Catellatospora sp. TT07R-123: one gene and its partner. The protein of the gene in region 2 interacts with the protein of the main gene of each other region in a pairwise test. Links are inferred from orthologs where the notes say so. Each region holds a gene or a part of one and is shown on either strand. Other genes may lie near its edges.

Evidence for each region. The genes of interacting proteins can lie anywhere in the genome.
Region 1: the proteins of pcrA (region 2) and lpdA interact in binary tests that used the Escherichia coli proteins (3 or more experiments, as listed by UniProt). The link is inferred for Catellatospora sp. TT07R-123 from one-to-one orthologs.

The regions. Positions count from the first base shown.
Region 1 is NZ_BNEM01000001.1:2,789,257-2,794,147, reverse strand. Bases 992-3,808 are described here. They hold lpdA (dihydrolipoyl dehydrogenase), read right to left. Parts: upstream 3,180-3,808; coding sequence 1,803-3,179; downstream 992-1,802. Other genes in these bases: Cs7R123_RS11855 (leucyl aminopeptidase), read right to left, coding at 3,803-3,808; Cs7R123_RS11860 (hypothetical protein), read left to right, coding at 3,376-3,687; sucB (2-oxoglutarate dehydrogenase, E2 component, dihydrolipoamide succinyltransferase), read right to left, coding at 992-1,738. Outside these bases: more of sucB, read right to left, coding at 2-991; more of Cs7R123_RS11855, read right to left, coding at 3,809-4,891. UniProt on the Escherichia coli protein: Lipoamide dehydrogenase is a component of the glycine cleavage system as well as of the alpha-ketoacid dehydrogenase complexes.
Region 2 is NZ_BNEM01000001.1:3,911,682-3,916,777, forward strand. What follows is about bases 1,223-4,244. They hold pcrA (DNA helicase PcrA), read right to left. Parts: upstream 3,876-4,244; coding sequence 1,569-3,875; downstream 1,223-1,568. Other genes in these bases: Cs7R123_RS16720 (M23 family metallopeptidase), read left to right, coding at 1,223-1,447; Cs7R123_RS16730 (bifunctional UDP-sugar hydrolase/5'-nucleotidase), read left to right, coding at 4,139-4,244. Also shown: Cs7R123_RS16715 (M23 family metallopeptidase), read left to right, coding at 1-398; more of Cs7R123_RS16720, read left to right, coding at 689-1,222; more of Cs7R123_RS16730, read left to right, coding at 4,245-5,096. UniProt on the Escherichia coli protein: A helicase with DNA-dependent ATPase activity. Unwinds DNA duplexes with 3'-5' polarity. Translocates on single-stranded DNA with 3'-5' polarity. Initiates unwinding more efficiently from a nicked substrate than double-stranded DNA.

The sequences.
Region 1 (4,891 bases), 1.1 Mb from region 2 along the record:
TCTACAGGCCGAGCTCGGCCTCGAAGTTGCCCGCCTCCAGGCGCTCCTTGACCGCGCTGAGGAACCGGGCCGCGTCCGCGCCGTCCACCAGGCGGTGGTCGTAGGACAGGGCCAGGTACACCATCTGCCGGGGCAGGATCAGCTCGCCCAGGTCCGGGTCGTCCACGACCACGGCGCGCTTGACGACCGCGCCGGTGCCCAGGATCGCGACCTGCGGCTGGTTGATGATCGGCGTGTCGAACAGGGCGCCCCGGCTGCCGGTGTTGGTCAGCGTGAAGGTGCCGCCCGACAGCTCGTCCGGCAGGATCTTGTTGGTACGGGTGCGCTCGGCCACGTCGGCGATGCGACGCGACAGCCCGGCCAGGTTCAGGTCGCCCGCGTTGCGGATCACCGGGACGATGAGGCCCTTGTCGGTGTCCACGGCCATGCCCAGGTGCTCGGCGTCGTGGTAGGTGACCGTGCCGGCCTCCATGTCGATCGACGCGTTCACGTTCGGGAACTGCCGCAGCGCCTCGATCGCCGCGAGCGCGAAGAACGGCAGGAAGGACAGCTTCACGCCGTGCTTGGCGACGAAGTCGGCCTTGGCCTGCTCGCGCAGCCGGGCGATCCGGGTGACGTCGACCTCGACGACGGTGGTGAGCTGCGCCGAGACCTGCAGCGACTCCACCATGCGCTTGGCGATGGTGGTACGCAGCCGCGACAGCTTCTCGGTGCGGCCCCGCAGCGGGCTCGGCGCGGCCTTGGGCGCGGCGGCCGGGGCGGCCTGCGCCGGGGCCGCGGCGGCGGCCGGAGCCGGTGCCTTGGCCTTGGCGGCGGCGTCCAGGACGTCCTGCTTGCGGATGCGGCCGCCCACACCGGTGCCGGCGAGGGTGTTCAGGTCGACGCCGTGCTCGGCGGCGAGCTTGCGCACCAGCGGGGTGACGTACCCGTCGGCGTTGCCCGCGGCCGGGGCGGCTGCGGGAGCCGCGGCCACCGGGGTCGCCGCCGGCGCGGGCGCCGGGGCGGCAGCGGCGGGGGCAGCCGGAGCCGGGGCGGCCGGAGCCGCGACGGGTGCCGGGGCGGCCGGAGCCGGGGCCGGAGCAGCCGGGGCGGGCGCGGGCGCGGCCGGGGCGGCGGGTGCCGCGGCGGCACCGGCCGCGCCGATGAGCGCGAGCTGCGCGCCGACGGCGGCGGTCTCGTCCTCGGCGACGGTGATCTCCAGCAGGGTGCCCGCCACCGGGGACGGGATCTCGGTGTCGACCTTGTCGGTGGACACCTCCAGCAGCGGCTCGTCGACCTCGATGGTCTCGCCGACGGCCTTGAGCCAGCGGGTGACGGTGCCCTCGGTGACGCTCTCGCCCAGGGCGGGCATGCGCACCGGGGTGCCCGCGCCGGCCGGAGCGGCCGGGGCCTGCGGGGCGGCGGCGGGCGCGGCCGGGGCCGCAGCCTGCGGGGCGGCGGGGGCGGGCTCGGCCGCTGCGGGCGCCGCCGGAGCGGGCGCGGCGGCGGCTGGGCTCTCGCCCTCGCCCGAGATGACAGCGAGCTCGGCCCCTACCTCAGCGGTCTCGTCCTCACCGACGAGGATCTTGCTGAGAATGCCGGCAGCCGGCGACGGGATCTCGGTGTCGACCTTGTCGGTCGACACCTCGAGCAGCGGCTCGTCGACCTCGACGCGGTCACCCTCCTGCTTGAGCCACCGGGTGACGGTGCCCTCGGTGACGCTCTCGCCGAGCCGCGGCATGGTTACCGATACCGGCATTGCTTCAGACTCCTCAGTTGATGCAGATCCGCAGTATGGAATAGGACGAGGCGAGCTTAATCGCTCAGTTGTGCGCGTGCAGCGGCTTGCCCGCCAGGGCCAGGTGAGCCTCGCCCAGCGCCTCGTTCTGAGTCGGGTGGGCGTGGATGAGCTGCGCGACCTCGGCCGGGAAGGCCTCCCAGTTCACGATCAGCGAAGCCTCGCCGACCTGCTCGCCCATCCGGGCGCCGATCATGTGGATGCCCACGACCGGGCCGTCCTTCTGGCGCACCAGCTTGACGAAGCCCTGGGTGTTGAGGATCTTGCTCTTGCCGTTGCCGCCGAGGTTGTAGTTGTACGACTCGACGTTCTCGGCGCCCAGCTTCTCCTTGGCCTGCGCCTCGGTGAGGCCCACCGACGCGATCTCGGGGTCGGTGTAGGTCACGCGCGGGATGCCCGACTCGACGACCGGGGCGGGGTTGAGGCCCGCGATCTCCTCGGCCACGAAGATGCCCTGGGCGAAGCCGCGGTGGGCCAGCTGGAGGCCGGGCACGATGTCGCCGACGGCGTACACGTTGGGGAGGTTGGTGCGCAGGCGCTCGTCGGTCAGCACGAAGCCGCGCTCCATGGTGACGCCCTGGGCCTCGTAGCCGCAGTTGGCGGTCGCCGGGCCGCGGCCCACCGCGACCAGCAGCAGCTCGGCCTCGAGCGTGTCGCCGCCGGCGATGGTCACCTTGACGCCGGTGTCGGTCTTCTCGACCTTCTCGAACGGCTTGCCGACCTTGAAGTTGATGCCGCGCTTGCGGAAGGTGCGCTCCAGCTGCTTGGAGATGTCCGGGTCCTCGGCGGCGACCAGGCGCGGCAGCGCCTCGATGATGGTCACGTCGGCGCCCAGCGACTTCCACGCGCTGGCGAACTCGACGCCGATGACGCCGCCGCCCAGCACGATCGCGGAGGCGGGCACCCGGTCCAGCACGAGCGCGTGCTCGCTGGCCATGACCTTCTCGCCGTCCAGCTCCAGGCCGGGCAGGCTCTTGGAGTACGACCCGGTGGCCAGCACGATGTTGCGGCCGGTGTAGCGCTGCCCGTTCACCTCGACGGCGTTCGGCGCGACCAGGGTGCCGGTGCCCTCGACGTAGGTGACCTTGGCGGCCTTGATCAGGCCCTGGAGGCCCTTGTACAGGCCGGCGACGACGCCGTCCTTGTACGCGTTCACGCCGGCCATGTCGATCTCGATCAGCTCGGCCTTGATGCCGACGTGGCCCGCGTCGCGGGTGTGGTCGGCGACCTCGCCGGCGTGCAGCAGCGCCTTGGTGGGCACGCAGCCCCGGTGCAGGCAGGTGCCGCCCAGCTTGTCCTTCTCGATCAGCGCGACGGACAGGCCCAGCTGTGCCGCTCGCAGCGCGGTGGCGTAACCGCCGCTACCGCCGCCGAGGATGACTACGTCAAAGGTGTCGCTCACGATCGCTCCAAGGTCGCGTCATTGCCACTGTGAGGCCCAGGGGCGGGCCGCGCCAGCGTGTGCTCAGCCCACCACCGGCCATCTTGTCACTGCCGACAGCGCTGCGGTGCACCGAGGTGCTGAAGGACACGTCTGGCTAGTCTTGTGTCCCATCGGTAGGTTCACTCCGACGCCGTCGCGGAGAAGGAGAGGCACAGTGGGCTGGTTCCGCCGTCGCGGCAGCGGTCCCTCGGGCGACCGTCCGGCGAATCCGTCAGATCTACAGCATCTGGAGCAGTTCGTACGATCTCGCCGGGGGGTGGAGGCGTTCATCGAGCCGCGTACCACGGTGACGGGCACCACGGTCATCCTCATCGCGTACGACGGGGAGTGGACCCGGCGCAACATGCCCAGCCCCGGCGCGGTGCGGCAGTTCGCGCAGCGGCTGGCGATGCCGGTGTACGACGTCCAACTCGTCGGCTACCCGCAGCGGATGCGCGACTACAACGCCCGGCAGAAGCGCACATAGCGAGTAGTGGCCGCTTGCGCCGAAGCGCACATAGCATTGATGCTGGCCTATCTAGAGGACTGTTTTGGAGAAAACGTCCTCTAGATAGGCCAGCGTCAATGTAAAGCGGATCCGGTCAGCCGTTCGCGACGATGTCGTCGAGCAGGGCCAGCAGGGTGCGGACCGGCACGCCGGTGCCGCCCTTGCTCCAGTGGCCGGTCGGCTCACCCGAGTGGAACGACGGGCCCGCGATGTCGATGTGCACCCACTCGACGCCCTCGCCGACGAACTCGCGCAGGAACACGCCGCCCTGCAGCATGTGCCCGGCGCGCTCCATCCCGGCGCTGACCTGGAGGATGTCGGCGACGTCGGACTCCATGGTCTTGCGTACGTCGTCCGGCAGCGGCATCGGCCAGGTGGGCTCGCCCACGACCTCGCCCGCGGTCTTCACCCGCTGCGCCAGCGCGTCCGAGCCCATCACGCCGGAGATCTTCTTGCCCAGCGCGACGACCTGGCCGCCGGTCAGCGTCGAGGTCTCGACCAGGTAGTCCGGGTTGCTCTCGCAGGCCAGCGTGATCGCGTCGGCCAGGACCATGCGGCCCTCGGCGTCGGTGTTGAGCACCTCGACCTTCTTGCCGCCCCGCATGGTGATCACGTCGCCGGGCCGGTAGGCCTCACCGGACAGCATGTTCTCCGCGATCGGGATGTACGCGCTGACCGCGACGGCGGGCTTCAGCTCGGCCAGCGCGATCATGGTGCTGGCCACGGCCGCGGCACCGGCCATGTCGGACTTCATCTCCCACATGCCCTGCGGCGGCTTGATGGACACGCCGCCGGTGTCGAAGGTGATGCCCTTGCCGACCAGCGCGACCGACTTCGTCGACGACGCCGGGGTGTAGGTCAGCTTGACCAGGCGCGGCTTGGCCGCCGAGCCCATGCCGACGGCGAGCACGCCGCCGAAGCCGCCCTTGATCAGGTCCTGCTCGTCGAGCACCTCGACCTCCAGGCCCGCCTTCGCGGCGGCCTCGGCGATCTCGTCGGCGAAGTTCGGCGGGCGCAGCAGGTTGGCGGGGGCGTTCACCCAGTCGCGGGTGCGGGCGACCGCGGTGGTCACCACGGCGGCGCGCTTGAGCTCGCCCTGCGCGCCCTGCTCCTTGGCGTCGGGCACCAGCACCGACACCGCGGAGACCGGGTCCTTGCGGGTGGGGGCAGGCTTGGCCTTGTA
Region 2 (5,096 bases):
ACCGCATCACCTCCGGCTTCGCGATGCGCTGGGGGAAGATGCACAAGGGCGTCGACCTGGCCCTCACCGAGGGCACGCCGTACTCGGCGGTCCACGACGGCACCGTCATCCTCGCCGGCTGGAACGGCGGCTACGGATACTGCATCATCATCGACCACGGCAACGGCCTCAAGACGGTGTACGGCCACTCCAGCAAGCTGCTGGTGAAGGTCGGCGACAAGGTGAAGGCCGGCCAGGTCATCGGCCTCGGCGGCAACACGGGCCACTCGTTCGGCTCCCACCTGCACCTGGAGATCCACGTCAACGACGTCGCCGTGAACCCGATCCCCTGGTTCAAGGACCACGGTGTTGATCTCGAACTCGAAATCGAGCAGGCCTTCGACGGCTCCGTCGGCTGAAGCGATACTTCCGAACCGCCCGCATCCTTCCGATGCGGGCGGTTTTGTCTGGTCTGACATCACGCAGCGCAACGACGCCACCTCCCCCGGTCACGAAATCGGGCCTGTCGGGTGACCGAGGTCACTCCCCCCTTAAGGGACTCAGGGTCGGTCGGGGTTCGACAACAGGACAAACGACCAGCCCGAGAACCGCCCGAATATCCGAATCGGCCTCGGAGCCCGCTTGGCTACCCCCGTTCTGACCAGGCAACATGGCTCCCGTCAACGGAGACACAACGGAGGTTCCCCTCGTGCAGAGCAGCACCGAGATCTTCAAGGCCGGCCGCGAGAAGCTGGTCGCCGCCCGCGACCTGGTCCGCGCCGGACTGAAGGGACGCACCCGTGCGGTCACCGCCATCGCGGTTCTCGCCGGCGTCGCATCGGTCGGCTTCGTCGCCGCCACCATCGACAACGCCCCGGCCAAGTCGCTGACCACCGTCGCGCAGACCGCCACCGCCAAGCGGGAGGCTGTCGCCGAGCGGGCCGACCGGTCCACCCGCAGCACCAAGAGCAACACCCCCGCCAAGAGCAAGGCGAAGCAGGCCGCCCCGGCGAAGGCCAAGCAGGCCGCGCCGAAGCAGGCCAAGGCCGCCGCGCCGAAGGCCGCCCGCCCCGTGTGGAGCACCCCGATGCAGGGCGCCCCGGTGAGCTCGTGCTTCGGCCCCCGCTGGGGCACCGAGCACAAGGGCATCGACTTCGCCATGCCCGAGAACACCCCGATCCGGGCCGTCGGCCCCGGCACCGTCTTCGCGGCCGGCTGGGTCTACTCCGGCTACGGCATCTCGGTCGTGGTCGACCACGGCAACGGCTACTTCACGCACTACGCCCACATGAACCGCACCGTGGTCCAGGAGGGTCAGCAGGTCAAGGCCGGCGACATCCTCGGCTACGAGGGTTCCACCGGTGACTCGACCGGTCCCCACCTGCACTTCGAGGTGCACCAGGGCATGTGGAACCAGGTCAACCCCGCCCCGTGGCTCCAGGAGCGCGGTATCAGCACCGGCTGCTGACCCGAGACCGCCCATCCCCTTCACCCATCCCCAGCACCACCCATCCCCACCCCACCCCCCCGAAAGCGTGTGGCCCGGATCATCGATCCGGGCCACACGTCGTTTCAGCGGAGGGTACGGCTCAGATCTTCTCGATCGGCGCGTGCCGGACCACCAGCCACAACACCTGGTCGCCGAAGTCGACCTGGGCCTGCGCCCGGGCCCCGACACCCTGCACCGCGAGCACCCGGCCCAGGCCGTAGCGCTGGTGGTTGACCCGGTCACCGGCCGACAGGGCCGGAGCCGAGGCCAGGTCGCTGGCCGTGGCGAGCTTGCTCGGGTCCACGCCGATCCGGCTGGCCAGCGCCGCCGCGCGGCTCGTGCCGCCGACGAACGTGCTCGCCGCGCGCTCCTGGCTGCGCTCGCGGCCGCCGATGCCGCCGCGGTCGCCGCCCCACGAGCTCACCGCACCCTCGGTGCGCTTCCAGTCCAGCAGCTCCGGCGGCAGCTCCTCCAGGAACCGCGACGGCGGGTTGTACTGCGGCTGGCCCCAGGCCGAGCGGGTCACCGCCCGGGACAGGTACAGCCGCTGCCGGGCACGGGTGATCCCGACGTACGCCAGGCGGCGCTCCTCCTCCAGCTCCTTGACGTCGCCGAGCGAGCGCAGGTGCGGGAAGACGCCGTCCTCCAGACCGCTCAGGAACACCACCGGGAACTCCAGCCCCTTGGCGGTGTGCAGGGTCATCAGCGTGACCACGCCCTGGTGGTCGGGGTCGTCGCTGGGCACCTGGTCGGCGTCGGCGACCAGGGCCACCTGCTCCAGGAAGCCCGCCAGCGCCGGGGTCTCGTCGGCGGCCGCGGTGCGCTCGGCGTACTCCCGGGCGACGCTGACGAGTTCCTGGAGGTTCTCCACCCGGCCCTCGTCCTGCGGGTCCAGGCTCGCCTCCAGCTCGGCCAGCAGGCCCGAACGGGACAGGATGAACTCCAGCACCGCCTCCGGGGGCGCCTCACGGGCCAGGTCGCGGGCCTCGTCGAGCATCGCCAGGAAGTCGTTGATCGAGTTCACCGCGCGGGTGGCGATGCCCGGCGCGTCCGCCGCCCGGCGCAGCGCCGCCCCGAACGACACCCGCTCCCGCGCCGCCAGCGCCTCCACCACGGCCTCGGCCCGGTCGCCCAGGCCGCGCTTGGGCGTGTTGATGATCCGCCGCATGCTGACGGTGTCGTCCTCGTTGGCGATCGCCCGCAGGTAGGCCAGCGCGTCGCGGACCTCCTTGCGCTCGTAGAAGCGCACCCCGCCGACGACCTTGTACGGCAGCCCGAGCCGGATGAAGATGTCCTCGAACACCCGGGACTGGGCGTTGGTGCGGTAGAAGACCGCCACGTCGCCCGGCCGGGCCGCGTCCGCGTCGCACAGCCGGTCGATCTCGCGGGCCACCCAGTCGGCCTCGGCGTGCTCGTTGTCGGCCACATACCCGGTGATCTGCTCGCCCGCGCCCTGGTCGCTCCACAGCCGCTTGGGCTTGCGGTCGGCGTTGCGGTCGATCACCGCGTTGGCGGCGCTGAGGATGGTCTGCGTCGAGCGGTAGTTCTGCTCCAGCAGGATCGTGGTGGCATGCGGGTAGTCGCGCTCGAACTCCAGGATGTTGCGGATGGTCGCGCCCCGGAAGGCGTAGATCGACTGGTCGGCGTCACCGACCACACACAGCTCACCGGGAGGCGTGGCCTGCGAAGCCGCGGCGTCACCGCCCCCGACCAACTCCTTGATCAGCATGTACTGCGCGTGGTTGGTGTCCTGGTACTCGTCGACGAGCACGTGGCGGAACCGGCGGCGGTACTTCTCGGTGACCTCCGGCTTGGCCTGGAGCAGGTGCACCGTACGCATGATGATGTCGTCGAAGTCGAGCGCGTGCGCCTGCTGGAGGCGCTGCTGGTACAGCGTGTACGCCTCGGCGAGCACGCGCTGGGTCGGGCCGCTCGCCGTGAACGACTCCGGGTCGATCAGCTCGTTCTTCAGGTTCGACACCTGCGCGGCCAGGCTGCGCGGCGGGTAGCGCTTGGGGTCGAGGTCGAGCTCGCGGGAGACCAGCTGCATCAGCCGCCGCGAGTCGTCGGCGTCGTAGATCGAGAACGACGACTTCAGCCCGGCGTGCTCGTGCTCGGCGCGCAGGATGCGCAGGCAAGCCGAATGGAAGGTGGACACCCACATCATCCGGGCCCGGTTGCCGACCTGGTGCGCCACGCGCTCGCGCAGCTCGCCCGCGGCCTTGTTGGTGAAGGTGATGGCCAGGATCTCGCCCGGGTGCACGTCCCGCGCGGCCAGCAGGTACGCGATGCGCTGGGTGAGCACCCGGGTCTTGCCCGAGCCGGCACCGGCGACGATCAGCAGCGGGCCGCCGGCGTGCACCACCGCGGCGCGCTGGGGCTCGTTGAGACCCTCCAGCAGCTTCATCACGCGGGAGGGATCGCCGCCGCGGGAGCCCTGCGCGGGTGCACCGGCACCCGCCGTGCGCTCGGTGGACGGCGTGGCGTCAGGGAGGTCGAAGAGAGGATGCATCGTCTGGTGAGTCTATGCGTCCCGGCTGACAGCGCTCCGAGCCGACCGGCGGTCACGCAAACGTCACCGATCTCTGGTGGCGCGAGCGGGCGCGCTGCTCCAGGATGTCCATAGCCTGCCGCGCATACGAGCGCGGCGCAGACAATGGAGGCGTCTCTATGAGTCACCCCCGCCATCGGAGCTGGACGAGCGTGCTGCGGGTGCTGGCTGCCCCGGCGCTCGCGGTGGCCGTCGTCGCGGCGATCTCGCCGGCCGGCGGATCCAGCGCTGACACCACGCCCGCCGCGTGGACCCCCCTCACCCCGGTCGCTCTCAAGCTGGCCGAACCGGCGGCGGCCACCCACACCGCCAACGGCGCACTGCTCGCCTTCAACGACTTCCACGGCGCCATCGACCCGCCCACCGGCAGCGGCGGCCTGGTCCTCGGCAACCCGGCCGGCGGGGTGGAATACCTCGCCACCTGGGTCAAGAAGCTGCGCGCCGAGAACATCGCCGCGGGCCGCGACGTGGTCACCGTGGGCGCGGGCGACATGGTGGGCGCCAGCCCGCTGGTCAGCGCCGCGTTCCACGACGAGCCCACGATCGAGCTGCTGAGCGAGCTCGGCCTGGAGATCACCTCGGTCGGCAACCACGAGTTCGACGAGGGCGTGACCGAGCTCAAGCGCCTCCAGCGCGGCGGCTGCCACCCCACCGACGGCTGTGCCGACGGCGACGGCTTCGACGGCGCCGCCTTCACGTACCTGGCCGCCAACGTGGTGGACAAGCGCACCAAGCTGCCGGTGCTGCCGCCGGTCAGCGTGAAGATCATCGACGGGGTCCCGGTCGGCTTCGTCGGCCTGACCCTGAAGGCCACCCCGACCATCGTCAACCCGGCCGGCATCACCACGGTCGAGTTCAAGGACGAGGTCGAGACGGCCAACCTGTGGGGCGGCATCCTGCGCCTGCTCGGCGTCAAGGCCCAGGTGCTGCTGATCCACGAGGGCGGCCAGCAGGGCCCGACCGGCGACATCTCCACCTGCTCGGCGTTCGCCGGTGCGATCACCCCGATCGTGGCCGGGCTGCGCGACGAGTTCGGCATCGTCGTCTCCGGGCACACGCACCGCTTCTACTCGTGCT